Regions from separate parts of the Tumebacillus sp. BK434 genome, predicted to be linked through region 2. Evidence: riboswitches for the same ligand, from Rfam matches in the RefSeq annotation. Region 2 holds a riboswitch; each other region holds the start of a gene.
What was found. Region 2 has a riboswitch for S-adenosylmethionine ahead of EV586_RS08965 (2,3-diketo-5-methylthiopentyl-1-phosphate enolase). Riboswitches for the same ligand answer to the same signal wherever they lie in the genome.

Region 1 (10,508 bases), on a different contig from region 2:
GCATCGTCGTCATCACCGGCAAGGCGACGTGACGAAGCGCTCGTTCTAACGCATTCAGCGAAAACTGACGGGATCTGACCGTCACATGCCAGCTCGGCAATTCCTCCGTCGGCAGCGATCCGCCCCCGACTTGGGAAAAGCCCGGCTCCACCTGCACGTCTGCCGCTTCGCCAAACACGGCAGCCAGCCCGGCCTGCAGCCGTTCTGCCTCTGCGCCCATCGAATCGGGCGTGCGCAGGAGCATCCAGAGCGTCGGGTTGTCGCGCTTGGCGAGATCTTCATCGAGATACAGGCGCAAGGTCGCTTCCAGCGCGGCCAGAGTCAGCTTGTCCACGCGCAGTGCGCGGGTCAATTGGTTTTTCTTGATCCGTTTTATGTATTCCTGCTTGCCGACAATAAATCCCGCCTGCGTGGCGCCGAGCAGCTTGTCCCCGGAGAACGAGCAGAGATCCACGCCCGCTCTGACCGTCTCGCGCACAGTCGGTTCATCACCGATGCCGTGGGCGCGCAGGTCGAACAGCGAGCCGGAGCCCAAGTCTTCATAGACCGGCACATTGCGCGCGTGAGCCAGGGCGACCAGATCGGACAATTCCGGCTGGTGGGTGAAGCCGACGACGCGGAAGTTGCTGGTGTGCACGCGCAGGATCAGGGCGGTGTCGTCGTCGATCGCGCGTTCGTAGTCGTACTCGTGCGTCTTGTTGGTGGTGCCGACTTCGATGAGCTGGGCGCCGCTCGCCTTCATCACTTCCGACACGCGGAACGAGCCGCCGATCTCGACGAGCTGGCCGCGGGAGATGATCACGCTTTTCCCTTTCGCCATCTCGGTCAGAACGAGCAGGACGGCGGCGGCGTTGTTATTGACGACAAGCGCTGCTTCCGCGCCGGTCAGCTCGCAGATCAGCTCTTCGACGTGCGCATAGCGGGAGCCGCGTTCACCGGTCGCCAAGTTGAGCTCAAGATTGGTATACCCTCTTGCCGTGCGTTCGATCGCATCGATTGCCGCATCGGCCAGCGGGGCGCGCCCCAGATTGGTGTGCAGGACGACGCCGGTCGCGTTGATCACGGCGCGGTAGTTCAGGTGAAACTGCTTTTGCACCCGCTCCGCCACCCGGTCGGCGAGCACGTCGAGGTCGGTCTCCGCCTCCGCATCCCCTTGCAGGATGCTGGCGCGCACCTCGCCGATCACGTCGCCGGCAGCGGTGGAGACGAGCTTGTGCCCGTGCGCGGCCGCCAAATCACGGCACTGCGGATGGTCAAGCAGCCGGTGCACAGCAGGCAGGCTGCGCAGCAGTTCGGTCCCGCGTTTTTCCAAAACGATCACATCCTCTTCATGAGGTACTCCATCTTCCCATTCTAGCTGACTTTCTTGCGTTTTAAAACGCAAAAACTGCCGTCCCGCTTACAGACGGCAGTTCTCGATTGTGCAACGAGCGGTTCGTGGTGCAGATTGTGTTTCACGTGTCAGACTTCAGACGGATCTGTGCTTCTTCAAGCCGGCGCTCTGGTCTGACAGCCGAATCTCTGACGGCCGTGTTACATGTAACTGACAACTGAGTCTCTGAGCGGCACGACTCGATTCACTCGGTCACTGCTCATGTTTCCGAATGTTTTAGTTGTCTTCACCTTGGTCATCATTGTCATGCTTGTCTTTGCCTTTGGCCTTTTCGTTGCCTTTGCCCTTGTTCTCTTTTTCTTTCTTTGCTTTGTCCCAGCCGTAGTGGTTGCCGTTGTCGTGTTTGCCTTGGGCTTTCGGGTTCTTGCCGGGCGCTTTCGTTTCGATCTTGCGGCCGTCGTTCAGCTCGATCTCCAGCCCCTTCAAGGCGCCGGCCAGCGCTGCGTCGAGCTTGACATCCTCGCCTTGGAGCAGCGCGGTCATCGAGTCTTGCAGGCCGAAGCTGGCCAGCAGCTTGCCGAGCACGTCCAGCGCCTGCTCGCCTTTGACTTCGATCTTGCGGTCGGCGATCTCGCCTTTCAACTGGAGTTCGCCTTTGTCCGACTTAAACTCCAGCTTCAACTCGCCAAGCGTGGTCTGTGATTTTAATTCCAGCTTCTTGACATTGTCCAGCGAGAAGGGCTGCTGGGACGTTTCCACAGCCGGTGCTGCTGCAGGCGTCGTCGCAGCGGGTGCTGCCGGCGGCGTGTAGACGGTGAACGGGTTGATTGCGCTCATGTCTACCTCCGGAGTTGTGTCCGTGCCTGTCGCAGGTGCTGGGGCCGGTTTGGCCGACTCCAGGGCGGCGATCTCCTCCGGGGTCAGCTTCTCCGACGAGACGAGCGTCCCGGTGATGCCGTTGTCCTCATTAGACGCCGACGCGTTGGTAAACGCATAGACCGATCCGGCAATCAGGATCGGGGCGGTGATCAGGGTGATTTTTTTCCACTTGGGGTTCATCGAGGTTCCTCCGTTCATGTAGACTGCTTGTTACAGTCTTCGGAGCGGGGAAAATTGGAATGTCGGTCGTGTGATTTTTTGGTACGATAAGAGATAGACAAGAAAGGTGGAGATTCCTCATGGCAACCCTCAACCGTTCCCGCTCGGAACGTTATTATGAAGACGCACAGGAAGTCATCGTCGGCGGCGTCAACTCTCCGTCCCGCTCGTTCAAGGCGGTCGGCGGCGGCGCGCCCGTCTTTATCGAAAAAGGCGACGGGGCGTACCTGTATGACGTGGACGGCAACCGGTACGTCGACTATCTCGCCGCATACGGCCCGCTGATCCACGGTCACGGCAACAAACACGTGGCGGAAGCGATCACCCGCGCGGCGCATGACGGGCTGCTCTACGGGGCGCCGACGAAGCTGGAGATCGATTTTGCGCAGATGCTGCAGGAAGCGATCCCGTCCCTCGAAAAAGTCCGCTTCGTCAACTCCGGAACCGAAGCGGTGATGACCTGCATCCGCGTTGCCCGCGCCTATACCGGGCGCACGAAGATCATGAAGTTCGCCGGCTGCTACCACGGCCACTCCGACCTCGTGCTGGTCGCGGCAGGCTCCGGCCCGTCGACGCTCGGCATTCCCGATTCGGCGGGGATTCCGCAGTCGATCGCCGAAGATGTGATCACCGTGCCGTTCAACGACCTGCAGGCGTATGAAGACGCTTTGAACAAGTGGGGCGATCAGGTCGCAGCCGTGCTGGTCGAGCCGATCGTCGGCAACTTCGGCATCGTCGCGCCGGAGTCCGGATTCCTGCAAGGCGTCAACGAACTGACGCACAAACACGGTGCGCTGGTCATCTACGACGAAGTGATCACCGCGTTCCGCTTCCTCTACGGCGGCGCGCAAAATCTGCTCGGGGTCACGCCCGACATGACCGCGCTTGGCAAGATCATCGGCGGCGGCCTGCCGATCGGCGCTTACGGCGGCCGCATCGACATCATGGAGCAAGTCGCACCGCTCGGCCCGGCGTATCAGGCGGGCACGATGGCGGGCAACCCGGCGTCGATCTCGGCCGGCATCGCCTGCCTGGAAGAGCTGCAGAAGCCGGGCACGTACGAGCGCATGAGCGACCTTGGGCGACTGCTGGCCGAAGGACTGCTTCAGTCGGCGCGCAAATACGGCCACAAGGTCACCTTGAACCGCGTCGGCGGCGCGTTTGCGATGTACTTCACCGACCGCCAAGTGAAAAACTACGAAGACGCCAAGTCGGCCGACGGCGAAAAGTTTGCCCGCTTCTTCCACCTGCTGCTCGAAGAAGGCATCCTGCTCGCGCCGTCCAAATACGAAGCGTGGTTCGTCTCCACGGCGCACACCCCGGAAGACATCGCCTTTACGCTGCTCGCTGCAGACCGCGCGTTTTCCAAGCTGTAACAACAAAAGCACTGCCGCATCCGGCAGTGCTTTTCTTTGCGCAAAAAAGGCACCGCCATCGCGGTGCCTTTCTGCAGGTTCGACTTACAGTACGCCAGCCAGTTCGTCCATCAGGTCTTTCTTGGACTTGTAGCCCACGACAGTCTTCACGACCTCGCCGCCTTTGAAGACGAGCATGGTCGGGATGGACATCACGCCGAATTTTTGCGTGGTCGCTTGGTTTTCGTCGATGTTCAGCTTGCCGATGGTCAGCTTGCCGGCCGTTTCGCCCGCCACATCTTCGAGGACCGGAGCGAGCATGCGGCACGGGCCGCACCAGGTCGCCCAGAAGTCAACCAGGATCGGGGTTTCGGAGTTTTTGACGGCATCGTCAAAGTTCGCGTCGGTAATGGTCAAGATTGCGTCAGTTGCCATGGTTAGTACCTCCGTACGTTAGAAAATTAAACTGCTACAACTTCGCGAATTTCCGGAACGGATGCGCGGATGGTGCGCTCGATACCCATTTTCAGGGTCATCGTGGACATCGGGCAGCCGCCGCAAGCGCCGGTCATGCGGATTTGTGCGATGCCAGTATCGCCGTCTACTTCTACCAGTTCTGCGTCGCCGCCGTCAGCTTGCAGGCCCGGGCGAATTTTGTCAAGTGCTTCTTGAACGCGTGCGCGAAGATCTTCCATTGTGAGTAGCCTCCATTCGTTCTTCCAAATTGAGTTGAGTGCATACGCATCTAGTATAGGCGGAAGATTTTCCGCTCATGCGATGCGCTGCACATTGTTATTATTTTACCCTTAGTATAGGGGAGGTGGGAAGGTATATCTGTGACCTCTGTTACATCTCTCACTCCTACACTATTCAGAGTGCGCGTCCTTGCTCACTTTTTGCCTTCCCACTCCGCGTAAAATTGTTCCAAAAACGCTTCCATCACAGCATGGCGCCCTTCCGCCATCTGCTTGCCGTACGCGGTGTTCATCAAGTCTTTCAGCTTGAGCAGCTTTTCATAGAAATGGTTGATCGCCGTCGACTTGCCTTTGCGATACTCCTCGGCCGTCATGTCGGTGCGCGGCGGAAGGTGCGGGTCGTGCGACAGCTGCCCTTTTGCTCCCGAATAGGCGAACACGCGGGCGATCCCGACCGCGCCGATCGCATCGAGGCGGTCGGCGTCCTGCACGACGGCGCCTTCCAGCGTGCGCATGCCGGTCTTGCCGCCGCCTTTGAACGACATCGTCGAGATGATCTCCATCACGTGCTCGACCGTGGCTTCTGCCACGCCCTGTTCCACCAGCCAGCTGCGCACTTTCGCCAGTCCTTCCGCTTCGCTTGCGACGAGCTTCTCGTCGGCGATGTCATGCAGCAACGCCGCCAGCTCGACGACCAGCAGGTCTGCGCCTTCTTCCACCCCGATTTTCTTCGCCGTCTGCCACACGCGGTAGATGTGCCAGTAATCATGCCCCGAGCTGTCCCCGCCCAGTTCGTCCTTCACAAATTGCTCAGCTGCTGCGATGATGTTAGCCTGATCCATTGCTCTGTCCTCCTGCTTCTCAAAGGGTCAGCCACGAAACGATCCGTCCCTGCCTCTCCCACTATCTTACCATCTTCTTCCGCGCCTTACATGTCTCGCAGCGTCTTTCGTTTGGCAGCGCTGGTCGGGCTCTGCTATTCCTCCGCTCCGGCAGCGGACGATTCAGAAGCGGCGTCGCTTTTTTCATCCTTGTTGTCATTGAGATTGGGCAACTGGATCGACGGCATCGGGATCTGGCTGCTCGATGTCGTCTGTCCGACCGTCTCGCCTTTGGCGTTAAACACCATCTGCGGCACGTCGCCGACGAGGAAGACGTAGGCGATCGGCACTTTCGTCTTCACTTCGGACGGCTTGGTCGTGAACGGCACGATGACCGAGGTGTGCACCGTGATCTCGAGGTACAGCGTGTGGATCACCTGGTTGATGCCCCGCTCCTGCGATTCCCAGCCGATGTCAGACATCACGTTCCCGACCGGCTGGATCTCGACCGGGATGTCCGGGCCGAGCTGGGACAACAGGGATGAACCGGCCGCCTGCCCGAGCGGGATGTACATCTTTTTCTCCTGCAGGCTTTGTAAAACGCCTTCGATGCTTTTCGTCACATCATTTTGTATGCGGGCCGCTTCGACCATGTTAAAATAGCCGGCCGTCACCTTTCCGGCAGAACTCGTTTTCAGATCGATCAGTTTGCTGTAGTCCGCCTCACTCGAGATCCGCTCCGCAATCGAACCGTTGATCGCTTCGGTCGCGATGTGCCGCGTCTTCTCCTCCGCCACTTTGATAAACGTCGGGCGCAGACTGCTCTCCACATAATACACCGACTGGGCGATGGCAAACACGAACAGGACGAGCAAGGCAAAGAAGATCAAGCGCCAATTGACCGGCTTCTTCGCGCCGCGTATCTTCATCGCCATCCAGCTTCCTCCTTTCCCTGTTCTCATCTCTATGCGGACGAACATCAAACAATCCATTGACACATACGTTTCAAAGGTGATAGTATCAGTCCAACAACAGAATGACTTGAACTCTTATCCAGAGAGGCGGAGGGAACTGGCCCTGCGAAGCCTCGGCAACCGTGTACAGGTGCTAATTCCAGCAAAGCAATACGCTTTGGCAGATAAGAGAGGAACCGTATTCACGTGAACGCTCACCCTCTTCTTGGACCGCCCGAGAAGAGGGTTTTTTGTATGCAGACCACAAGGAGGCTGTCAATTCCAATGACCCGTGTGCCGATACAGACCCAACTGACCCGCAAAATTCTCATCCTCGACGGAGCGATGGGGACGATGCTGCAGCAAGAGAATCTCACCCCTGCCGACTTTGGCGGCGAAGAGCTGGACGGATGCAACGAGAACCTCGTGCTGACCCGCCCGGACGTGATTCAGAAGATTCACGAAGCGTACCTCGCAGCCGGCGCCGACATCATCGAGACCAACACCTTTGGCGCGACCGCGCTCGTGCTGGCCGAATATGACCTCGCCCACAAGACGGAAGAGATCAACTTCGCCGCCGTGCGTCTGGCCCGCGCTGCGGCCGATCGCTACTCCACGCCGGACTGGCCGCGCTACGTCGCCGGCGCGATCGGACCGACCACCAAGTCGCTGTCCGTCACCGGCGGGGTGACGTTTGACGAACTGGTCGAAACCTACTATGTCCAGGCCCGCGCCCTCGTACAGGCCGGCGCTGACGTGCTGCTGCTGGAGACGATCCAAGACACCTTGAACGTGAAAGCGGCGAGCATCGGCATCCGCCAAGCCTTCCAAGACCTGCAGCAAGAGATTCCGGTGATGATCTCCGGCACGATCGAGCCGATGGGCACGACCTTAGCCGGGCAGAACATCGAATCGTTTTACGTGTCGCTTGAGCACCTACAGCCGATCTCGATCGGCCTGAACTGCGCGACCGGCCCGGAGTTCATGCGCGACCATCTGCGCTCCTTGTCCGAACTGGCGCAGTGCGGAGTCTCCTGCTACCCGAACGCCGGGCTGCCCGACGAGGACGGCCACTACCACGAAACGCCGCAGGGCTTGGCGAAAAAGCTGCGCGGCTTCGCGGAGCAGGGTTGGCTGAACGTCGCCGGCGGCTGTTGCGGCACCACGCCCGACCACATCCGCGCGATCCATGAAGCGCTGCATGATGTGGCGCCCCGTCTGAAAAAAGAGCACCATGCGCCGGCCGTCTCCGGCATCGAAGCGGTGTTCATCGAGCCGGACAACCGCCCGCTGATCGTCGGCGAGCGCACCAACGTGCTCGGTTCCCGCAAGTTCCGCAACCTGATCGTCGAAGGCAAATACGAAGAAGCGTCGGAGGTCGCCCGCGCCCAAGTCAAAAAAGGCGCCCAGGTGATCGACGTCTGTCTGCAGGACCCGGACCGCGACGAGCATCAGGACATGACCGCCTTCCTCAACTTCGTCACCAAAAAAGTCAAAACACCGCTGATGATCGACTCGACCGACCCGACCGTGTTTGACCTCGCGCTGAAATACTCGCAGGGCAAAGCGATTCTGAACTCGATCAACCTGGAAGACGGCGAACAGAAATTTGCAGAAGTCGTGCCCCTGATCAAAAAATACGGCGCTGCCGTCGTCGTCGGCACCATCGACGAGCAAGGCATGGCGGTGACTCGCGAGCGCAAACTGGAAGTCGCCAAGCGTTCCTACGACCTGCTGGTCGGCAAATACGGCCTCCATCCGCAGGACCTGATCTTCGATCCGCTGGTCTTCCCTTGCGGCACCGGAGATGAGCAGTATATCGGCTCCGCTCCCGAGACGATCGAGGGCATCCGCCTGATCAAAGAAGCGTTGCCGGAGTGCCAGACCATCCTCGGCATCTCCAACGTCTCCTTCGGCCTGCCCGGTGCGGGGCGCGAAGTTTTGAACGCCGTCTTCCTGTACCACTGCACCAAGGCAGGACTGGATTATGCCATCGTCAACTCCGAGAAGCTGGAGCGCTATGCGTCGATCCCGGAGGAAGAGCGTCAGTTGGCAGAAAGCCTGCTCTTCCACATCGACGATGAAAAACTGGCCGCGTTCACCGCCTTTTACCGCGAGAAGAAAGTGACGAACACGGTCGCCGTCTCCAACATGACTTTGGAAGAGCGCCTCGCCAACTATGTGGTGGAAGGCAGCAAAGAAGGTCTGATCCCCGATCTTGATGCGGCGCTGGCCCAGTACCCGCCACTGGAGATCATCAACGGCCCGCTGATGACCGGAATGGAAGAGGTCGGCCGCCTGTTCAACTTAAACGAGCTGATCGTCGCCGAAGTGCTGCAGAGCGCCGAAGTGATGAAAGCGGCCGTCGCCCACCTCGAACCGTTTATGGAAAAACAGGAAGGGTCGCGCAAAGGCAAGATCCTGCTCGCCACCGTCAAAGGCGACGTGCACGACATCGGCAAGAACCTCGTCGAGATCATCCTCTCCAACAATGGATTCGAAGTGGTCAATCTCGGGATCAAAGTTCCGCCGGAGCAGCTGATCAAAGCGGCCCGCGAAGAGCGACCTGACGCGATCGGTCTCTCCGGCCTGCTCGTCAAGTCGGCGCAGCAGATGGTGATCACCGCCCAAGACTTGCGCGCGGCCGGCATCGACGTACCGCTGTTGGTCGGCGGCGCCGCCCTGACCCGCAAATTCACCTCCAACCGCATCGCGCCGGAATACAAAGGGCTGGTCTTGTTTGCCAAAGACGCCATGGACGGCCTCGACATCGCCAACCGCCTGAACAAGCCGGAAGAGCGTGAACGGCTCGCGGAGAAACAGCGGGAAGCTGCGCTTCAGCAAAGCGTAGAAACGGTGCAGGAAGCGGCGGTGACCGTGTCGACCGAACCGGTGCGCTCGTCGATCACCCATGAGCACCCGCAGATCGCCGCACCCGATTTCGAGCGTCACGTGCTGCGCGACTATCCGATCTCGCACCTGCAGCCGTACCTCAACCTGCGGATGCTGCTCGGCAAGCATCTGGGCCTGAAAGGCAACGTCGAGCAGCTGCTCAAAGACGGCGACCCGAAAGCGACCGAACTGCTGAGCGTCGTGGAGGAGCTGTTGGAGCTGGCGAAGAAAGAAGGCATCATCCGCCCGCAAGGCATGTACCGCTTCTTCCCGGCGCAATCGTCGGGCGATGAGATTTTGATCTACGACCCGCAAGATCGGAGCAAGGTGCTGGAAACGTTCAAGTTCCCGCGCCAGCCGCAAGCACCGCACCTCTGCCTGAGCGACTTCCTGCGCCCGGTGGAAAGCGGCGAGATGGATCACGTCGGCTTCCTCGTCGTGACGGCCGGCCAAGGGATCCACGAGCTGTCGAACCGATGGAAGGAAGCGGGCAACTACCTCCGCTCCCACTCCCTGCAGGCGCTGGCCCTGGAACTGGCGGAAGCGTTCGCGGAGCGCGTCCACCACATCATGCGCGACGCCTGGGGCATCCCCGATGCTCCGGACATGACGATGAACGAGCGCTTCGGTGCCCGCTATCAAGGCATCCGCGTCTCCTTCGGCTACCCGGCCTGCCCAAATCTCGACGATCAGGCTCAGCTGTTCCGTCTGCTGAAGCCGCAGGACATCGGCGTCGAACTGACCGAAGGCTTCATGATGGACCCGGAAGCGTCCGTCTCGGCCATGGTGTTCTCCCATCCGCAAGCCCGTTACTTCAACGCATAACTCACAAAAAGAACCTGTTTGGCGGCGCCAAACAGGTTCTTTTTTCATGAGACGGGAATGTAACCTTCTTCAAAATGAATTCGTCTAATCAACAGCAACTCAATCAAAGGAGGAAGTTCGTTGATACAACCACTAAAATCGATCGCCTGGGTCGGGGCTTTTCTTGCCGTGGTCACGGCAGGAATCTTACTCTTCAATCCGTCCGATACCAGCTGTGCATGCCGTCCGGCAGAATCCTTATCGGCAGCAGATGCCGCGCCGTTCATGCCTGTGGTCGATGAGTATTTTGAAGTCCGCAAGCAGGCCCTTCTCTCTGGCGATGTGACCGTGCTGCACAAGCGGTACCCCGAGTTGGCCCAAGGAACAGACCTCAAGGCTGGCATCAATACGGAGGCCTTCATGATCGAGCAATCCCGTTCCCTCAAGATGCTGGATGAAACACTCGACCTCGACTACTACGAACCGATCCGAGCCCACAAGGACGGACAAACGGCAATCGTTGTCATACACGGCCAGGCCAGTTACCTGTACCCTGA
Region 2 (10,508 bases):
AGCGCCTGCAGCGGCTGGTCAGTGAGTTGACCGACCTGTCCGGAGCGCAAGGGGAAGGGATGAAGGTGGTGCTGATCCGCACAGATTTTCAAAAAGTGGTCCGGGAGGCGTATGCCAAGCTCGTGCCGGCCGCCCAGGAAAAAGGGATTGAGTTGCGGATCGAACGGGGGCAGCAAGGAGCGCTTTTTGTGATCGGTGATCCGGACCGGCTGGAGCAGGTGCTGTTCAATCTGCTGACCAACGCCATCCAGTACACGCCGCAGGGCGGGCTTGTCCGGGTGCAGTATGAGGCGGACGGGGACGATCTGCGAGTGCGGGTACAGGATACGGGCATCGGCATTCCGGCCCGGGATCTGCCGCATGTGTTTGACCGCTTTTACCGGGTCGACAAATCCCGCAACCGGGCGAATGGCGGGATGGGCTTGGGTTTGTCAATCGTGAAAGGGATCATCGACCGCCATGGCGGCCAGATCTGGGTGGGGAGCGAAGCGGGCAAGGGCACGTCGTTTTTCTTCACTGTGCCCTTGGCTTCGAGTCGTTCGTCTGTCGAATGAAGAAGATTTCCGGGGAAATAATGCCGAATCCGCGCAGTTGGATTCGGCATTTTCTGTGTTTATAAGAGAATGTCGAGCGCGATGATGGCGACGGCGAAGTGGAACAGGATCTCCAGCCATTTTTTCTTGGCGTGATTGATCAGTTGGAAACCGACATAGCCGCAGCGGGCGATCACGAGCATCAGGCAGAGTTGGATGATGATCTTGGGAATGACCATACGTTGTGTCCCCCTTCACCGTGAGAAGTGCTTTATGTATACGGTATCTTTTCGTGCTGCATGACCGAAATGTACACGATTTCAACACAATTGCCGGATATGCTAGAGGCAGAAGATCACGGGAAATGGAGGCTTCAGGATGAATAAAATGCGAAAAACGGTCATGCTCTCGCTGTTCAGCGGGCTTGCTGTCATTGCGGCGGCGTATGGAGGTTATGGGTTGTGGAACGGGCAGCCGAGCAGCGAAGTGCTGCAGGGCGTGGAGAAGCAAGATGAGAAAGGCGCATTTCAAGAATATGTGGTCGAGGCGCGGGAAGCGAACTGGGAGTTGAAAGCGGGCGCGGAGATCACAGCGTGGACGTTTAACGGGGCGGTGCCGGGGTCGGAGATCCGCGTGCAGGAAGGGAAGCGGGTGAAAGTCGTCTTGAAAAACAAGCTGCAGCAGCCGGTGAGCATCCATTGGCACGGCTACCCGGTGCCAAACGCGATGGACGGCATCCCCGGCGTGACGCAAAACGCGGTGCAGCCCGGTGCGTCGTTCACGTATGAGTTCACAGCGTCGGAGCCGGGGACCTACTGGTACCACTCGCATCAGGACAGCGCGAACCAAGTTGACCGCGGTCTCTACGGTGCGCTGGTCGTCGAGCCAAAAGAGCAGAAGGTGAAGTACGACCGCGAGTTTACGCTGCTGCTCGATGAGTGGTCGCCGGAGATGTTCGCGGCGAGTGGTGCGGGTACCGATCACGGCGGGCATGGCGGCGGGGGCAGTAAAGGAGACGATTCTGGCAAGCAAGGCAGTGGGAGTCATGCCGGAACGGATCACAGCGCACATAGTGGCGACAACGGCGGCGCATCCACCCCGGTGATCAGCCACGATAAGATGATGAAGCAGATGTACAGCATCTTCACCGTCAACGGCAAGGCGGGCAGCGAAGTCGAGCCGCTGCAGGTGAAAAAGGGCGAGAAGATCAAGCTCCGGCTGATCAATGCCGGGTACCAGACGCATCAGCTCAACCTGACCAACCAGACGTTCAAGATCACCCACATCGACGGGCAGGCCTTGCAGAGCAGCCCGGATGTCAGCGGTTCTCTGCTCGCCATCGCGCCGGGAGAGCGCTATGATGTGGAGCTGACCGCCGGGGCGAATTTTGGCATCCTTTGTGCCAACGATTCGCAAGCGAAAGGCGACATGGCCGTGCACGTCGAGGTGGATGGCAACGACAGCCACGACTATGCAGCGCCGGCCGTGGAACTGTCGCCGCTCGACATCACAGCGTACGGCAAAGCAGCGCCGGTCAACATAAACGTCAACTACGATGTGGAGACGACCCTGCTGCTCAACAACAAAGTGATTCAGAAAGACGGCGCGGCGCAGGAAGTCTACACGATCAACGGCAACATCCACCCGGACATTCCGCCTTTGCAGGTGAAAAAAGGGCAGCAGGTGAAAGTCACGATGACAAACGAAGGCACAAGCGACCACCCGATGCATCTGCACGGGCACTTCTTCCAGGTCTTGCAAAAAGACGGCCGTCCGCTGGAAGGTAATCCGCTGCTGAAAGACACGCTGAACGTGAAGCCGGGCGAGACGTACGTCGTGGCGTTTGTCGCCGACAATGACGGCAACTGGATGTTCCACTGCCACGACCTGCACCATGCGGCGGCGGGGATGATGACCACGGTGAAGTATGAGGGCTACCAGCCTTCCTTTGTGCCGGACCCGAAGGCGGGGAACAAGTCGGAGTAAAACCTAGAAAAAGACCAACGCGTCAGAGCGCGTTGGTCTTTGTTGCTAGGCACCGGGATTACCAGTAGTAGCCGGGGTAGCCATAGCCATAGCGATACCAAGGGGCGAGGGCGAGCAGCGTGAAGAACGGCAGGAACAGCAGCGGCCAGAACACCTCTTGGGCGTCCACTTGCGAAGCGCGGTCGGCCGTTTCGACGTTCAGCATGCCGGGTTCGGCCGAGACCTGTCCACCCGTGCGCTGCAGCCAGATGCCGTCGCGTGTGACATTGCGCACCACACCGACGTGACGGCCGTCGCGACATTGAGCGACAACCGTTTTGCCGAGATAGCCGCGTGCGTGACTATACGTGATTGCCATAGCAGTACCTCCTTTATGCTTTTACGACATTTTACGAAAAGTGCATTTGACAAGCATTCCGCGTCTGCTGATTTTGCAGTGAGATTTGTAAAAATAGGCAAATCATTGACAGATTGAGAAGGGTGCGATATGTTTAGGGCAAATACATGAACACTTGCTCATATATCGTCATATAGTGGTTGGACAAAGGAGGAATTCTCGCGTGGAAGCCAAGACGGAAGCGTGCTGCAATGTGATCCACGAGGATACTGTGGACAAAGTCAAGGCGGCGGAGCTGCCGGAGGAGCAGGTGTCGGAGCTGGCGACGATCTTTCAGGCGCTGGGGGATACGACGCGTGTGCGGATCATCCATGCGCTGGTCCAGTCGGAGATGTGCGTCTGCGACCTGGCCGCCGTGCTCGGCATGACCCAGTCGGCGATCTCCCACCAACTGCGCACCTTGCGCAATCTGCGCATCATCAAGCGCCGCAAAGAAGGCCGCGTGGCCTACTACAGCATCGACGACCACCACATCCTGACACTCTTCAAAACCGGTCTCGAGCATGTCTCCCATCGATAGCCGCACCGAATGAGAGGAGGACCGCACACATATGCCGGACCAACACAGGGAAGATCATAAAAAGGGCTTTTCGGGTGACTCGGGTGACCATGATCCTGCAGATGGACACCGCCATGAAAGCGGACATGACCATGCAGGCGGGCACGATCATGCATGCTGTCAAGACCATGCCAATGGACACAGCCATGCAGTTCCTCATGATCACGCTGGCTCACATGGGCATGCGCACGGAACTGATGAACTTATCATGCTCTCGGACACTGCGTCGAGCTGCTGCTCGGCAGAAGGGGATGCCTGCTGCGGGCATGGGTCTGACTTTGAAGAGGTGACGATGCTCGCCGATGCTCCGCTGGAAGCGCCTTCTGCCGGCGATTTGCAGCCGGGCGAAGCGCGCTCTGTGTTTCGGGTGGACGGCATGGACTGCGGGGAGTGCGCGCGCACGGTGCAGCGCGTGATGCACAAGCTGGACGGCGTCCGCGAAGTGGCGGTCAGCTTCAACACGACGAAAATGACAGTCGTTCACACCGCTGCCCTCGACGCGATCCAAAAAACGGTCAGCGATGTCGGCTACCGCGCCACCGTGCTCGACACGACCCTGCAAGACCCGGGCGTCCCCGTTCAAGCAAATGGCGACACCGCACAGCCTTCCTACTGGGAGCGCAACAAGCGCGCCATCCTCACCGCCGTCTCCGGCCTGTTCCTCGGGGCCGGCCTGCTCACAGAATACGCATCGTGGTCAGAACTGCTTTCGATCATCTTCTATACGATCGCCATCCTCACCGGCGGCTTCTACGCTGCCCGGGCCGGATTTTATGCCTTGAAATCATTTACGCTCGACATGAACTTCCTGATGACCGTCGCCGCCATCGGAGCGGCAGCGATCGGCGAGTGGTCGGAAGGCGCCACCGTCGTCTTTCTCTTCTCCGTCGGCAACTGGCTACAGGCGAGCACGATGGAGCGCACACGCCGCTCGATCCGCTCCCTGATCGGCTTTGCCCCGAAAGAAGCGCTGGTCAGACGAGACGGCGCCGAACGCACCATCCCCGTCGACGACCTCCGGATCGGCGACCTGATCCTCGTCCGCCCCGGCGAGCGCATCCCGATGGACGGCACCGTGCAGGCGGGTTCCTCGACCGTCAATCAGGCGCCCGTTACCGGCGAATCGATCCCCGTGCTGAAACAGCAGGGAGACGAAGTATTCGCAGGCACGCTCAATGAAACGGGCGGTCTGGAAGTGATAGTGACCAAAAAAGTTCAAGATTCCACCCTCAGCCGCATGATATACTTGGTGGAAGAAGCACAAGAACAGAAAGCGCCGTCGCAGCAGTTTGTCGACCGCTTTGCCACCTATTACACCCCGATCGTCGTGCTGCTCGCCCTGCTGATCGCCGTATTGCCACCGCTGTTTACCGGCGACCCGTTCAGCGAATGGATCTACCGGGCGCTTGCCCTGCTCGTCATCGCCTGCCCGTGCGCTCTTGTCATCTCCACGCCTGTCGCCATCGTCGCCGCCATCGGCAACGCGGCCAAGCAAGGCGTGCTGATCAAAGGCGGCGCCTTTCTCGAACTGATGGGACGGATTCGCGCCATCGCGTTCGACAAGACGGGCACGTTGACCCAAGGCAAGCCGGTCGTCGTCTTTGTCGAGCCGTTCCAAGGCACCGACAAAGCGCGCCTGCTCACCCTCGCCGCTTCGATCGAAGCGCGCTCCGAGCATCCGCTGGCCCGCGCGATCACCAAGCTCAGCGCGGAACAAGGCATCCGCCAGCTGCCCGTGCAGCAGTTCCAGGCCGTCGCCGGCAAAGGCGCGCAAGGCCAGATCGACGGCAGCCTCTACCGCATCGGCAAGCCGTCCTGGATGCAGGAGCTCGGCTACGCAGGCACCGAGAAGCTCAAGACCGTCCTGTCTGTGCAACACGAACAGGGCCGTACCGTGATGCTGATCGCCGATGAGCGCCAAGTGATCGGCCTGATCGCCGTCGCCGACACGGTGCGAGAAGACAGCGAAATCACGATTACCAGACTGAAACAGGCGGGCATCGCATATACAGTGATGTTGACCGGAGACCACGCCCGCATCGCCAAGTCGATCGCCCAGCAGACGGGCATCGGCGAGTACCACGGCGACTTGCTCCCTGAGCAAAAGCTCGCTCGCATCACCGAACTGAAACAGCGTCACCGCCTGGTCGCCATGGTCGGGGACGGCATCAACGACTCGCCCGCCCTCGCCGCGTCCGACATCGGGATCGCCATGGGCGGCGCCGGAACGGACATCGCACTGGAGACTGCAGACATCGTGCTCATGTCGGATGACATCGGCAAACTGCCGTTTATCGTCCGCCTCAGCCGCAAAGCGCTGCGCATCATCAAGCAAAACATCTGGTTCTCACTGCTTGTCAAACTGGCGTTCCTGCTCCTGACCGTCGCCGGTCTGTCCAATCTCTGGATGGCGGTGTTTGCAGACACAGGAGCGGCGCTGCTCGTCATCTTAAACGGCATGAGACTGATCAAACAACGTTAACCACAATCAGAGAGGGAGGCAGCAACGAATGAAGAAGATGACCAAGATTGTATTTGCCGGCCTGATGGCGATGACCCTCGCCACCGGCTGCGGCAGGGCCGACACCGCGACGTCCGATGAACACGCGGGTCATTCCGACCACGGGCAAACCGGCCCGGTCAAAGGCCAGCACCCCGCCGGTGCACAAGCAGAAGCTTACAAAGCGCTGAAAGTCGGCGAATCGGTCAAATTGACCGCGATCGGCGACATCCAGGAAGTGACGGCGGGCGCCAAGTCCTACCCGCAGTTCCTGATTAAAACAAACACCAAGATCAAGCAGTCGTACGCGGCGGCGATCGACAACCTCGACGTGCTGAAAAACATGCCGTGCTACTGCGGCTGCGGTGACCATGCCGGCCACAAGAGCAATGCAGAATGCTTCGTCAAAGACGTGCGCGCCAACGGCGAAGTGGTCTGGGACGACCACGGCACCCGCTGCGATACCTGCATGAACATCGCGCTGGAATCGGCCGAGCTGAAAAAAGAGGGCAAGACGGTAAAAGAGATCCGCACCATCATCGACAACAAGTACAAAGAAGGCTACGCGAAACCGACCCCGACGCCGATGCCGTCTTAATTTGCATATGCGAAAATCAAAAGACACTCTGCGGAGTGTCTTTTTTGACTTGTCTTTCGATTTCAATTGGCTGTATAGTATTTACTTAGTGATTGCTATCGTTATTTTTTATGAAAGGGGTCTTTACCCATGAACATAAAATCGGCTGACCGTCTGCAGGGGCTGCCCACGCAGTTTTTCTCCACGATGGTCGCAAAAGTCAACTCCTACATTGCCGCCGGGCATGATGTGATCAACCTCGGCCAAGGCAACCCGGACTTGCCGACGCCGCCGCACATCGTCGAATCCCTGCGCCACGAAGTGCTCGACCCGGTGACGCACAAATACCCGCCGTTCTCCGGCCTGTTCGAGCTGAAACAGGCGATCGCCACTTGGTACAAAACGGAGTTCAACGTCGACCTTGACCCGGCGACCGAAGTCGCGATCCTCTTTGGCGGCAAGACCGGCCTCGTCGAGATCTCGCAATGCCTGCTCAACCCGGGCGATGTCTGCCTCGTGCCGGACCCGGGCTACCCGGATTACTGGTCGGGCGTCGCGCTGTCCGGCGCGGAGATGACGATGATGCCGCTGCTGCGCGACAACGCCTTCCTGCCCGACTACAGCCAGATCCCGGCGGACAAGCTGGCCAAAGCCAAGCTGATGTTCCTCAACTACCCGAACAACCCGACTTCGGCGACCGCGCCGGCCTCCTTCTACGAGGACACCGTCCGTTTTGCCGAACAGCACAACATCGTCGTTGCCTCCGACTTCGCGTATGGCGCGATCGGATTCGACGGGGAGAAGCCGGTCTCGTTCCTGCAGACGCCGGGCGCGAAAGAAGTCGGCGTCGAGTTCTACACCTTGTCCAAAACGTACAACATGGCCGGTTGGCGCGTCGGCTTTGCGCTCGGCAACAAAGACGTCATCTCTTTGATCAACCTGATCCAAGACCACTACTACGTCTCCTTGCCGGCTTTCATCCAGCGCGCTTCCGTCACGGCGCTGACCTCGCCGCAAGACTGCGTGCATGAGCTGGCGGCCACCTATCAGCGCCGCCGCGACGTGTTTGTCGGCGGACTGCGCCAAGCGGGCTGGGACGTGCTGAACCCGAAAGGCTCCTTCTTCACCTGGGTGCCCGTTCCGAAAGGCTTCACCTCGGTCGAGTTCTCGAACACGCTGCTCGAACAGGCGCACGTGATGGTCGCGCCGGGTGTCGGCTTTGGCCCGAGCGGGGAAGGGTATGTCCGCGTCGGGCTCCTGACCAGCGAAGAGCGCTTGCAGGAAGCGGTCGACCGGATGTGCAAGATTTCCATTTAAAAACTTCCGGCAAAGTGATTGACACACACCCCTGTTGGTTGTAATATCGTCTACAGAACTTTTCACACATATGAGACAACTCTTATCCAGAGCAGGCGGAGGGACTGGCCCTACGATGCCCGGCAACCGGTTTTCACAGATGATGATCACACGGTGCTAATTCCTACAGGAAATATCCTGAGAGATAAGAGGCGAACCCAGACATTCTGTCGCCTCTTTCTTTAAGTAGAAAGAGGCTTTTTATATTTTAACGATCAGCAAAGGAGCATCCGCCCTGTGACTACACAAGAATTCGTCCACGTTACCTACCTGGCGCACGGCAAGCCGGGTACCGATTGGCAGAAGAAAGCACAAGGCATCGCTGTCGGTCTGACCGTCGGCTCCTGGACCGACCTTCCGGAAGCGCGCAAAGACGCGATGCAAAAACACCTCGGCCACGCGGTGCGAGCTGAGGAGATCGGGCAGGACGCACACGGCCTGAGCCAAGCGTTGCTCACCGTCGCCTATCCGACGATCAACTTCACCCCGGACATTCCGGCGCTGCTCACCTCCGTGTTCGGCAAGCTGTCGATGGACGGCAAAATCCGCCTCGTCGACATCGAATTGCCCCCGGCATTCCAAAGCAAATTCCCGGGTCCGAAATACGGCATCGACGGCATCCGCCAACAGCTCGGCATCGAGAACCGGCCGCTGTTGATGAGCATTTTCAAATCGGTGATCGGCTATGACATCGACGCGCTGGCCGAAGCGTTCTACCAGCAAGCGCTCGGCGGCGTAGATCTGGTCAAAGATGACGAAATCTTCTTTGACGAAACGTACGCGCCGTTCGAAAAGCGCATCGAAGCATGCCGCCTGTCAGCGGAGCGCGCGAAAGAGCAGACCGGCAAATTCACGCTCTACGCGGCCAACCTGACCGGACCGGTCACCGAGATTTTCGACAAAGCGCACCGTGCGGTCGATGCTGGCGCCAACGCCCTGCTGCTGAACGTGCTGACCTACGGCTACGACGTGCTGCATCGCCTGGCAGCCGACCCGAAGATCACCGTGCCGATCATGGCACACCCGGCGATGGCCGGCGCGATGTATCCGTCTGAACAGTACGGCATCGCAGCGCCGGTCCTGCTCGGCAAGCTGATGCGCATCGCAGGCGCCGACTTCGTGCTCTACCCGTCGGCGTACGGCTCGGTCGCGATGGAGCGCGGTGAGACTTTGAAGATCGCCGAAGCGCTGCGCACCGAACACAGCGGCCTCAACCGCTCCTTCCCGGTCCCGTCGGCCGGCATCCATCCGGGTCTGGTCACCAAGTTGTATGCAGATCTCGGCAACGACCAGATCATCAACGCGGGCGGCGGCGTACACGGCCACCCGGGCGGATCGGCAGCGGGCGGACGCGCGTTCGTCGCGGCGATCGACGCGGTGGTGGCAGGCAAGACTTTGGCCGAAGCGGCGGAGCATGCCCCGGAATTGAAAACAGCGTTGGAGCTGTGGAACAAATAGAGTTTGGATAAAAGGAGACAGGCAGCCATGAGCAAACGCATCACGATCTTCTGTGATTTTGACGGCACGATAACAGAGCGCGATATGATCATCACGATCATGGAGCGGTTCGGCGCTCCGGGATGGGAGAGGATCAAGGATCAGATTCTCGGCCAAGAGATCGCGATCCAGACCGGCGTCGGCCAGCTTTTCGCCGGGATTTCTTCTGACAAGCGGGACGACATCGTGGCCTTCGCACAGGAGGTCGCGGTGATCCGCGCCGGGTTTGCAGAGTTCCTTACGTTTTGTGAAGAGCAAAACATCGACTTTTGGGTCACCAGCGGCGGGATCGACTTCTTCGTCCACCCGCTGCTCGCCCCGTTCGGGATCAACAACCCGATCTACAGCAACGCCAGCTCCTTTACCGGTGAGCAGATCGAAATCCTCTGGCCGAACGCGTGTGACGAGCACTGCACCAACGGCTGCGGGATGTGCAAGCCATCGGTGATGCGCAAGTTCCCGGATGAAGAGGTGTACAAAGTCGTGATCGGCGATTCGATCACCGACTTGCAGGCGGCGAAGCAGGCCGATTTCGTTCTGGCGAGAGCGTTTTTGCTGAAGCAGTGTCAGGAGCTGGGACTTCAGCACGCTGAATTTGCGACGTTTTACGACTGCATCACAGCACTGAAAACACTCATTAACGAACAAAAGGGGGAGGTTCTGTCATGAGCCAAACATTCTTGCAAGAAGAGCGCTACCGCATCGCGGAGCAACTTGTCAACGTATCCCAAAACTTCGCGAACAAAGGCTGGTTCCCGGCGACGAGCGGCAACCTGTCGGTCAAGCTGAGCCATGAGCCACTGACGTTTGGCGTCACCGCAAGCGGCAAAGACAAAGAGTACCTCACCATCCACGACATCTTGTTCGTTGACGGAGATTCGAAAGCGCTGGAAAGCACGCAGTTGAAGCCGTCCGCCGAGACGCTGGTGCATGCGGAAGTGTACAAGCGCATCGGGGCCGAGGCCGGTTCGGTGCTGCATGTGCACACGATTTACAACAACCTGATCTCGGAGATCTTCGCTGAGCAGGGTTCGGTGGTCATCTCCGACATGGAGCTGATCAAAGGCTTGAACATCTGGGAAGAGGGGGCGACGATTGAGGTG
Region 3 (10,508 bases), on a different contig from region 2:
CCCCAGCACCGACCAGCGGTCCAGTCCCAAGTGGACGCGCAAGTCTTCCATGTCCTGCAGCAGGCCCTGCACGGTGACCTGCTCGCCGGGACACAAGGGATCGGAGCGCAGCACGCCGCGCCGGTCGGGTGCGATCAGCCAGACTCCTTGCGACAAGCGCTCCCCCTGATCATGCACAAAATCATACGAGCCGGCGCCGCCCAGCCCTCCATGCAGATAGAGCAGAGGCGGCGCGTCGAGCGGTCCAACCATTTCCACGTAGAGGCCACTTCCGCGTAGTTGAACCTTTTCGTTCATCGATCATTCCTCCCGGTCGAATCCCACGCTGTCAAACCAGTTGCCCTGCCGGTAATTCTGCAAGGCTCTTCGCACATATGGAATGATATTGTCCGGCAAGTCGTCCCATGCAAACCAGCGCAGGTCGTCGCACTTGTCGGGCTCCATGTTGCGAATCTGACCCGTCCAGCGTTCTACCGCCACAAAAAAGTCGACCCGCTCGTCATTGGACAGCCGGTGCATCACGCCGACCACCTGCACGTCCTCGGGCACGATCTCCACGCCCGCTTCTTCCCGCGCCTCGCGGATCGCCGCCTGCCTGACCTCTTCCTTGCCGTCGATATGCCCTGCCACCACGCTGTAGTTGCCGTCTTCGTAGCCGGTGTTGGCCCGACGCAACAGCAGCACTTCCCCCTCGCGCACGAAAAAGATATGTACCGCCGGAATCAATGTGAATCGCTGCATAAGAACCCCCGCTCCACGTTCCAAGTCGTTGTGTCGATCACCGACAGATCGGGCAATTGGATCGACCGCCAGTCCTTTGGTCCCAGCCGCCGCCCGAGCAACCGGGAGTACAGCACCGTCAAGATCCGCCCATGTGAGACGATCGCCGTGTCCTGCCCGTTCGACCTGGCCACGATGTCCTGCACCGCATGCGCGATGCGCGCTTCTGCCTCGTGATAAGGTTCGAACGCGGGGTCTGCTGTCCCACCTTGAAAATAAGCCCCGACCCGCGACTGAAATTCCTCTTGGCTCAGATAACCAGCATCGAACGCCAGCTCGTGCAGGCCGGCATGCTCTTTCATCACCAGCCCGGCTTGTTCGGCGATCACGCGGGCGGTGCCGACCGCTTTCGGCTCCGGCGAGTGCCAGATCGTCCGCACCTTCGCCCATGACTCGCGGGCTGCCAACTCCCGGGTCGAATGTACTCCTGCTGAGGACAGTTGCCACAGATGAGCCGGGACTTTCGGGTCAATTTCTACTTGCGCGTGGCGCACGACGTACAATTTGCTCATGTCTTACCTCCTAAAGAAAAACCCTGCTCAAGCCACCGAGCAGGGCGTCAAAATAAAATCATGCAGGAGAGCGTCAGATTTGCAGTTCTCCGAGTCGTACCAACTCAACCACCGCTTGCGAACGACCTTTGACGTTGAGCTTTTTCATCACGTTGGAGATGTGGTTGCGTACCGTCTTCTCGCTGATAAACAGCTTCTCTGCGATGTCTTTTGTTGTTTTGTCCTGTACCAGCAGTTCAAATACTTCACGCTCACGGGTGGTAAGTAGGGATTTTCCTCGTGCGTCCTTGCCCGCTGTCACTCTCGATCCCTCCTTGCTCGGGTCATGAATACAAGGTCCAGGGATGTTGGGTTCGGTGCTGTTCCCAGCCCGATCAGAGGTTGGTGCAGTGTCTCGAACTATCCTATACAAATCAGGGCGGTTTGGTGAAACAAACCGCACGCTATGCGATCAATAATTTGATTTCTAAAATGCCCAGTTCTTGCAGTTCCAGAGGCACCATATAGGCGATCTCCTGCATCGGCTGCACAAGCGTTTCGCCCATCTGCACCTGCGGCGGGGTGATGTCGATCGCCATGCCGTTGTTGGAGAGCTGCATGCAGGCATTGCCGCTGATCATGTTCGCCAGTTCCGCGACGGCGCTTTGGCTCATCTCGTCAAATTGGCTCAATTCAAAGCCGCCCATCATCGCCGAAGCGATCTTCAGCGCCATCTCCGGCGCCAAACCGAAAGCGACTTGTCCATCGACATCGCCTTTTAAGTCGATGCGAATCCAGACGTGATGGGTATGCAGGTCCGGGGCTGCGGTCGCGACCGTTCCCGGCGTCAGCGCAACAGTGGTCATCATTTGCAAGACCTGCTGTGCAGATTCCAGAAAAGGCACAATGATCTGTCCATGCATGAAACAATCTCCCCTTTATATGGTGGGCTATGTCGTACTGGCTTTCAGCTCCGAATTTTAAATTCTCTAATTTTTACTATTATAAACTGTTAGACCCCTTTCGACAATCCCTGACTTCTTTAACGACAAAAAAAGACCACCCCGGAGGGTGGTCTTACCGCATGGTTTAGCGCTTCAGCCAAGACGAGATGGCGTGGCGGTTGACCGCCCCGTTCATCGCAGCGATCGACGTGGTCAGTGGAATGCCTTTCGGGCACACCTGCACGCAGTTTTGCGAGTTGCCGCACTCGTGAATGCCGCCGGTGCCCATCAGAGCTTCCAGACGGTCTTCCTTGTGCATTTCGCCGGTCGGATGCGTATTGAACAGGCGAACCTGCGAAATGGCAAACGGACCGATGAACGAGGTGCGCTCGTTGACGTTCGGACACGCCTCGACGCACGCGCCGCAAGTGAAGCACTTGGACAGCTCGTACGCCCATTGGCGGTCGCGTTCCGCCATGCGCGGACCCGGACCCAGGTCATACGTGCCGTCGATCGGCACCCATGCTTTGACTTTCTGCAGGGCTTTGAACATGCGGCTTCTGTCGATGACGAGGTCGCGGACGACCGGGAACGTGCGCGCCGGCTTCAGGCGGATCGGCTGCTCGAGCTGGTCGACCAGCGCCGAGCACGCTTGCCGCGGCTTGCCGTTGATGACCATCATGCACGCGCCGCAGATTTCTTCCAGACAGTTCGATTCCCAAGCGACCGGTGCGGACTGCTTCCCGTTCGTGTCGACCGGGTTGCGCTGGATCTCCATCAGGATTGCGATCACGTTCATGTTCGGACGGTACGGTATGCGGAATTCCTGCGTATACGGCTGGCTGTCCGCACGGTCTTGACGTTCGATGATGACTTGAATTTCTTTTTGGCTCATGCGAGTCTCCCCCTTTCGTCGCAGTATTAGTTCTTATCGACTGCGTAGTTGCGCAGACGCGGCGGAATCAGCGATACGTCGATGTCTTCGTACGAGATTTCCGGGCCGTTCGGCGTCCAGGTCGCAATGGTGGACTTGAGGAATTTCTCGTCATTGCGGTCCGGGAACTCCGGCTTGTAGTGCGCGCCGCGGGACTCGTCGCGCATCAGGGCGCCGACAGTCATCACGCGGGCCAGTTCGAGCATGTTCCAGAGCTGGCGGGTGAACGGTGCCATCATGTTCTCCCAGCGGGACTTGTCGGCCATGCCGATCTTGTGCCAGCGCTCCATCAGCTCTTGGATCTTCTCGTCGGTCTTCTTCAGACGGTCGTTGTGACGAACAACAGTTACGTTGTCGGTCATCCACTGGCCGAGTTCGCGATGCAGCGCATACGGGTTCTCGGTGCCTTCCATCTTGAGGATCGATTCGTATTTTTGCTCCTGCTTCTTCGCAGCCGTCTCGAAGATCGACTTGTTGACGTCAGCAGAAGACTTCTTCAGGCCTTTGATGTAGCGGACTGCGTTCGGGCCGGTCACCATGCCGCCGTAGATCGCGGAGAGCAGGGAGTTAGCGCCGAGGCGGTTCGCACCGTGGTACTGGTATTCACACTCGCCGGCTGCGAACAGGCCCGGGATGTTCGTCATCTGGTCGTAATCGACCCACATGCCGCCCATCGAGTAGTGAACGGCCGGGAAGATCTTCATCGGAACTTTGCGCGGGTCGTCACCGGCAAACTTTTCGTAGATCTCCATGATACCGCCAAGCTTTACGTCGAGCATTTCTTTCGGAATGTGCGAAACGTCGAGGTAGACCATATTTTCGCCGTCGATGCCGAGGCCAAGGTCGACGCAGACATGGAAGATCTCGCGGGTCGCGATGTCACGCGGCACGAGGTTGCCGTATGCCGGGTACTTTTCTTCGAGGAAGTACCACGGTTTGCCGTCTTTGTACGTCCAGACGCGGCCGCCTTCGCCGCGCGCCGACTCGGACATCAGGCGCAGCTTGTCGTCGCCCGGGATCGCGGTCGGGTGGATCTGGATGAACTCACCGTTGGCGTATTTTACACCTTGCTGGTACACAGCGGATGCTGCGGTGCCGGTGTTGATGATCGAGTTGGTGGAACGGCCGAACACGAGGCCCGGGCCGCCGGTCGCGAGGATGACAGCGTCACCCGTGAAGGAGTGCATCTCCATCGAGCGCAGGTCTTGTGCCACGATGCCGCGGCAAGTGCCTTCCTCATCGAGGATCGCCTGCACGAACTCCCAGCCTTCGTACTTCTGCACGAGGCCTTGGGACTCGAAGCGGCGCACCTGCTCGTCGAGCGCGTAGAGCAGCTGCTGGCCGGTGGTTGCGCCTGCGAATGCGGTGCGGTGATGCTTGGTGCCGCCGAAGCGGCGGAAGTCGAGCAGACCTTCCGGTGTGCGGTTGAACATGACGCCCATGCGGTCCATCAGGTGGATGATGCCCGGTGCCGCATCGCACATCGCCTTGACCGGAGGCTGGTTCGCGAGGAAGTCGCCGCCGTAGACGGTATCGTCAAAGTGTTCCCACGGCGAGTCGCCTTCACCTTTGGTGTTGACCGCGCCGTTGATGCCGCCTTGGGCACACACGGAGTGAGAACGTTTTACTGGTACTAACGAGAACAGATCGACCGGAATCCCGGCTTCGCAAACCTTGATGGTCGCCATCAGGCCCGCAAGGCCGCCGCCGACGATCACAACACGTTGGTTGCTCATTGCGTTTCCTCCCTTAGGCTAACTTACGCTACTGCGTCGCGGAAAGCGATCAGAGCAGATGTGCCGACTGCGGACAGCACGATGAACAGACCCATCAGCACATACGCGGAGACGCGTTGCGCGCGCGGGCCGACCGTGACGCCCCAGTGGATGAAGAAGCCCCACAGGCCGTTTGCCAAGTGGAACACTGCTGCGATCGTGCCGATGATCATGAACCAGAACCCGACCGGGGAGCTCACGATCTGCACGACCATGTCAAAGGACGGAGCATCGCCTGAGAAGCGGGTCGTCCACAGATGCCAGATCACAAAGATAAAAGTGAATACGCCGGACGTGCGCTGCAAGACAAACATGAGGTTGCGGCCCCAGGAATACTTGTTCGCGTTGTAGCCCGAAGTATATGCGACATACATGCCATAGACGCCGTGATAGATCAACGGCAGGAAAATGAAAACGAATTCAATAAACGGCAAAAACGGCATGGTCTCGAGCACGCCCACCTTGTCGTTAAATGCCTGCTCGCCTTTCGTGGCGAACGAGTTGATGGTCAGGTGCATCACCAGGAACAATGTGACCGGAATGACGCCGAGCAACGAGTGCAAGCGGCGAAATAAGAACTCTCGGCTAACTTGTTTGTTGGCCACTTGTCGATCCTCCTTCCAAGATACCTGTGAACGAACGAATTCACAGTCGGTGTTTTCTCTTTTCTCTCCGTACTCCCCTTATGACGATGCGATAAGGCGCCCCCCTTTGCTTCCTTTGACCGTCCCGTCCATGACCCGGAGGGGCTCGGGCGGCCGAATCAACGCAACATAAATTGTACTGTTTTAGTAGAAGTAATGTCAAGAAACTGTCAAATGCGACAAGTTCCTACGCAGTTGTCAACTCTCACCTATTCAGATTGCGCGATTCGGCCGGCTTTTACGCATAACGGGCGTTCGTTTCGTATCCCGAAGCTTCTGCCTCCCATTTTACACCTGTCTTGATTTCCCCTTCAACGTTCAAAAGAAGCGTCGACAGCGGCTCAGCGACGATTTGCGAGCTATATTCGACCGTACGGTGCACTTGCTCTTCCGTAACTCCCCCTAACAGCCACGCATGGTGCAGGCCATCGGCTGCAACGGCCGTGCGGTAGTCGGCGACCAGACCGCCCGCCGACTCGACCGCGCGCTGCACAGCCAGAGCCAGCTCCTGTGCCTGCTCGGGACAGGAAGTCAGGGACAGAAAGTAGCAGCCGGTCTGCTCCGGGCGTTTCGCGGCTGCGGCCAGCGGGCGCTTCCAGCTCGGGCGGCGGATGGTGTCTCCTTGGGTGAGCAGGGCGGTCAGGTCTTCGATCACCGCGCTCGCCGTGGGAAGCTCGCCCGCCCCGCGGCCGATCAGGGTCAGGTCGCCGACGACATCGGCGCGCAAGGTGACAGCGTTGAACACATCGCCTACGCGGGCCAGCGGATGAGCGGACGGCAGCAAGCGCGGTTTGACCGACAATTGCACCGCCCCGTCCTGCTCTTGCACATGGCCGATCAGCTTGACCGCATAGCCCATCCGCTCGGCGAGCAGCAGGTCGTGACCGGAGATCGCCGAAATGCCCTGGCGGTCGATCGCCTCGACCTCGACACAGGCGTCGTAGGCGAGGTTGGTCAGGATCGCCAACTTGTAGGCGGCGTCATATCCTTCGACGTCGGAGGTCGGGTCGGCTTCCGCATAGCCGAGCGCCTGCGCTTCGGCCAGCACCTCGGGGAAGCTGCGCCCCGTCTTCGTCATCTCGGTCAGAATGTAGTTGCTCGTGCCGTTCAAGATGCCGGAGATCTCATGCACGCGGTTGGCAGTCAGGTAGCCTTGCAGCATATGAATGACCGGAATGCCTCCGGCGACGCTCGCTTCGAACAGCAAATGGACGCCGTTTTGCTCAGCCAATCGCAGCAGCTGTGCGCCGTGTTTGGCCATCAGCTCTTTGTTGGCGGTGATCACATGGCGCTTACTGGTCAAGGCGGCTTCGATGATCTCTTTGGCGGGATGGATGCCGCCGATCACTTCAATATAAATGTCGATCTGCTCATCGCCGAGCAGCTCCTGCGGCTCCAAACACAGCACCTTGTCATCGATCACAAAGCCGCGCTCCTTCTCACGGTCGCGGACGAGGACGTTGACCACTTCCACGGCACAGCCGGTGCGCTCGAGGATCGTCACTCTGTTTTTCAGCAAAGTCTTATACACCCCGCCGCCTACCGTGCCCAGTCCCAGCAAACCTACTTTTACCTGTTTTTTCATGTCAATTCCCTCCCGTTTCCGCCAAGAATTCTTCGATCAGCGCGCTCAACTGCTCGCCTTCCACCAAAAAGGCGTCGTGTCCGTACTCCGAGTACAGCTCGCGATAGGTGACGTTTTTGCCCAGTCTGGCCAGGCGTCTCGCCCAAGACCTCTGCTCCTGCGGCGGATAGAGGTGGTCGGTGTCGATCCCGACCCACAGCACATCCGCTTCGATCCGCTTCAGCGCTTCGATCTCTCCGCCCCGCCCGCGTCCGATGTCGTGCAGGTTCATCGCTTGGAGCAGGCAAAGGTAGGAGCTTGCATCAAAACGCCCGAGCAGCTTTTGCCCCATGTGTTCGAGATAGCTTTCGATCTGAAACACCGTCTCGCCAAGCGGCGCTTGCGGATGTTTCACCTCGCGCCCGAAGCGCGCTTCGAACAGGTCAAAGGAACGGTAGGTGATCATGCCAATCTTGCGGGCCAGGGCAAAGCCGGCCGGGCCGCCGATCAGGATCGCTTCACGCATGACGTGGTTGTAAGCGATCGCCAGCGCCGAGAGCTTTGCAGACGCCGCGATCGGGGCACAGCGGCGCACGAACTTCGGATCGCTGACCGCCCATTCGATCGCCTGCAACCCGCCCATCGAGCCGCCGAGCACCAACTGCAGGCAACGCACGCCGAGCTGCTCCAGCAAGCGCTTCTGCGCCGCGACCATGTCGCGGATGGTCACCGTCGGGAACGCCGGGCGCGTCTTGGGCCCGGTCGAGCCTGCACAGCCGCCGAGCACGTTCGAACAGACCACATAATACCGATTGATGTCCAAGACCTTCCCCGGTCCGATCAGCGGCGCCCACCACTGGTCGGCCTGCGCATCTCCGGTCAAGGCGTGGCAGACGAGAATCGCATTGTCGCCGCGTTCGTTAAGCGTACCGTACGCCGCATACGCGATCTCCACATCGGGCAGCACCGCCCCGCTTTCCAATTCCACTGCGCCAATCTGCAGCACGCTCATCGTCCCGCTTCCTCCTTTGTTTCACCGATCCATGTGCCCGCTCCGGCATGGAACGAGGAGCGCACCGTGACCGGCACCCGATTCGCTTTCGCCGTCTCCACCGCCCGGGGATGGAGCACCACCGCGCCGCCGGTCGCCAGCTCCAGCATCTCTTCATAGCTCAGGCGATCGATCATGCGGGCGGTCGGCACGACGTTAGGATCGGCGGTGTAGACCCCATCCACATCGGTGCAGATCTCACACAGCTCCGCCTTCAAGGCGGCCGCCAGCGCCACCGCAGAAGTGTCCGAACCGCCGCGCCCGAGCGTCGTCGGGTCGCCGGCCGGGTTCACGCCTTGAAATCCGGTCACGATCACCACCCGGCCGGCCTGCAGCTCCGCCCGGATGCGGAGCGGGTCGATGCTCAGAATCTGCGCCTCCCCGTGCAAGTCTTCGGTGCGAATCCCCGCCATCGCACCGTTCAGGGACACGCTGGGCACGCCGAGCGCTTGCAAGGCCAAGGCGAGCAAGGCTGCCGAGACCTGCTCCCCGGTCACCAGCAGCATGTCGAGCTCGCGGCGACAAGGCTGATCGGTCAATTGCCCGGCCAGCCCGAGGAGTTGATCTGTCGTATGTCCCATCGCCGAGACCACAACGACCGCTTCATAGCCGTTGCGCACCGTCTCCTGCACGCGACAGGCTGCCTGCCGGATCTGCTCCGGCCCGGCAAGCGAGGTGCCACCAAATTTCTGTACGATCAATGCCACGCTGTGTTCACTCCGTTTCCTGTCACAGGGGCAAAACAAAAACCCCCGCTTCAAATTGAAGAGGGGGTTCCATTTATCGGACTCCGCACCTCTTATCTGTCAGACTCTAAAAGTCTGCTGGATTTAGCACCTCTTCGCTTGTGTCGGTACACAAACGAGGTTGCCGGGCTTCACAGGGCCAGTCCCTCCGCCGCTCTCGATAAGAGTTGATCTATTGAGTTGTCAAACAAGATTTTCTATATCTTACTATGCCAAAAAACGGCTGTCAATTCCTCTTTTACTCATTCCCGCTCAAGCCGGACACGATGGCCGTCTCGGCGCTGTCCAGACCGAACGTCGAGTGCAGCACCTGCACCGCTTCATGGGCGTGCGCTCTGTCGATGACGCAAGAGACTTTGATCTCCGACGTTGAGACCATCTTGATCCCGATACCCGCTTCCGCCAACGCGCCAAACATCTGCGCGGCAACGCCCGGATTGGAGATCATGCCGGCACCGACGATCGACACTTTCGCCAGATCTTCTTCCATTTCCAAACCGGCCCCGCCAAATTCAGGCAGCAGGCTCTCCAGCACCGGAACGGCCGTGTCCAAGTCGCCGTGCTCGATGGTGAAGGAGATGTCAGACACCCCTTCATGCGCCACCGACGTGACGATGATGTCGACGTTGACCGACGCTTCCGCCAGCGCGCGGAAGATTTGATGCAAGTTGCCGATGCGGCTCTTCACGCCGACGAGCGACACCTTGACCACGTTCATATCGTGGGCGATGCCACGCACGATCATTCCCTGTTCCATCTGAGCTTCCTCCTCGACCAGCGTCCCGGTGTTTTTGTTAAAGCTGGAGCGCACCATCAGCGCCACGTGATATTGTTTCGCAAACTCCACCGCCCGCGGATGCAGCACCCCGGCGCCGAGGTTGGCGAGTTCAAGCATTTCGTCATAGGAGATGCGGTCGAGCTTCTTCGCCGCCTTCACCACGCGCGGATCGGTCGTGTATACGCCGTCGACGTCGGTGTAGATCTCGCAGAGGTCGGCGCCGATCGCAGCGGCCAGCGCCACCGCCGTCGTATCCGATCCGCCGCGGCCAAGCGTCGTGATGTTGCCAAGCTCGCTCATCCCTTGGAATCCGGCAACGATCACCACCTGCCCCGCCTCCAGTTCACGGTGAATCCGCGCCGGGTCGATGCCGGTGATGCGCGCCTTGCCGTGCACCGCTTCGGTGCTGATGCCGGCCATGCCTCCGGTCAGCGAGACGCTTTGCAGTCCGAGCGTCTGCACCGCCATCGCCAGAAGAGCGATCGAGATCTGCTCGCCGGTGGTGAGCAGCATATCCATCTCGCGAGCCGACGGATTCCCGGTCAGCTGTGCGGCCAATCCAATCAGATCGTCGGTGGTGTCTCCCATCGCCGAAACGACGACCACCACTCGGTTGCCGGCTTGTGCAGTCTCCGCCACCCGGCTCGCCACGCGCTTGATGCGCTCCGGGTTGGCGACCGAAGAGCCGCCATATTTTTGTACGATCAACGCCACTGTTTCTCCACTCCCATTCTTGAATTTTCGGGAACTTCAGTCTCACAGGACGGAGAGTCACGCAAATAAAAACAGCCAGTAGAAGGA

Region 1: linked by a shared signal. The riboswitch ahead of metH (methionine synthase) and the one ahead of EV586_RS08965 (2,3-diketo-5-methylthiopentyl-1-phosphate enolase) in region 2 are both predicted to bind S-adenosylmethionine.
Region 3: linked by a shared signal. The riboswitch ahead of EV586_RS13360 (aspartate kinase) and the one ahead of EV586_RS08965 (2,3-diketo-5-methylthiopentyl-1-phosphate enolase) in region 2 are both predicted to bind S-adenosylmethionine.

What each region holds. Positions count from the first base shown of each region.
Region 1 is NZ_SLXS01000004.1:214,574-225,081, reverse strand. Features, by position in the region: gene selA (L-seryl-tRNA(Sec) selenium transferase) at 1-1,312, opposite strand, end outside; gene EV586_RS12420 (hypothetical protein) at 1,610-2,392, opposite strand; gene EV586_RS12415 (glutamate-1-semialdehyde 2,1-aminomutase) at 2,512-3,807, shown strand; gene trxA (thioredoxin) at 3,892-4,221, opposite strand; gene EV586_RS12405 (NifU family protein) at 4,248-4,481, opposite strand; gene EV586_RS12400 (HD domain-containing protein) at 4,676-5,323, opposite strand; gene yunB (sporulation protein YunB) at 5,458-6,237, opposite strand; SAM riboswitch class I at 6,349-6,447, shown strand; gene metH (methionine synthase) at 6,541-9,972, shown strand; gene EV586_RS12385 (hypothetical protein) at 10,093-10,508, shown strand, end outside.
Region 2 is NZ_SLXS01000003.1:151,371-161,878, reverse strand. Features, by position in the region: gene EV586_RS09000 (sensor histidine kinase) at 1-554, shown strand, start outside; gene EV586_RS21080 (hypothetical protein) at 614-772, opposite strand; gene EV586_RS08995 (multicopper oxidase family protein) at 912-2,519, shown strand; gene EV586_RS08990 (hypothetical protein) at 2,578-2,877, opposite strand; gene EV586_RS08985 (ArsR/SmtB family transcription factor) at 3,053-3,436, shown strand; gene EV586_RS08980 (heavy metal translocating P-type ATPase) at 3,684-5,957, shown strand; gene EV586_RS08975 (PCYCGC motif-containing (lipo)protein) at 5,986-6,573, shown strand; gene EV586_RS08970 (pyridoxal phosphate-dependent aminotransferase) at 6,703-7,869, shown strand; SAM riboswitch class I at 7,949-8,060, shown strand; gene EV586_RS08965 (2,3-diketo-5-methylthiopentyl-1-phosphate enolase) at 8,146-9,366, shown strand; gene EV586_RS08960 (2-hydroxy-3-keto-5-methylthiopentenyl-1-phosphate phosphatase) at 9,394-10,074, shown strand; gene mtnB (methylthioribulose 1-phosphate dehydratase) at 10,071-10,508, shown strand, end outside.
Region 3 is NZ_SLXS01000004.1:432,285-442,792, reverse strand. Features, by position in the region: gene EV586_RS13410 (alpha/beta fold hydrolase) at 1-297, opposite strand, end outside; gene EV586_RS13405 (NUDIX hydrolase) at 301-741, opposite strand; gene EV586_RS13400 (histidine phosphatase family protein) at 723-1,292, opposite strand; gene EV586_RS13395 (helix-turn-helix domain-containing protein) at 1,366-1,593, opposite strand; gene EV586_RS13390 (chemotaxis protein CheX) at 1,736-2,194, opposite strand; gene sdhB (succinate dehydrogenase iron-sulfur subunit) at 2,361-3,110, opposite strand; gene sdhA (succinate dehydrogenase flavoprotein subunit) at 3,137-4,885, opposite strand; gene EV586_RS13375 (succinate dehydrogenase cytochrome b558 subunit) at 4,909-5,529, opposite strand; gene EV586_RS13370 (homoserine dehydrogenase) at 5,807-7,153, opposite strand; gene metX (homoserine O-acetyltransferase MetX) at 7,155-8,144, opposite strand; gene EV586_RS13360 (aspartate kinase) at 8,141-8,890, opposite strand; SAM riboswitch class I at 8,980-9,096, opposite strand; gene EV586_RS13355 (aspartate kinase) at 9,168-10,421, opposite strand.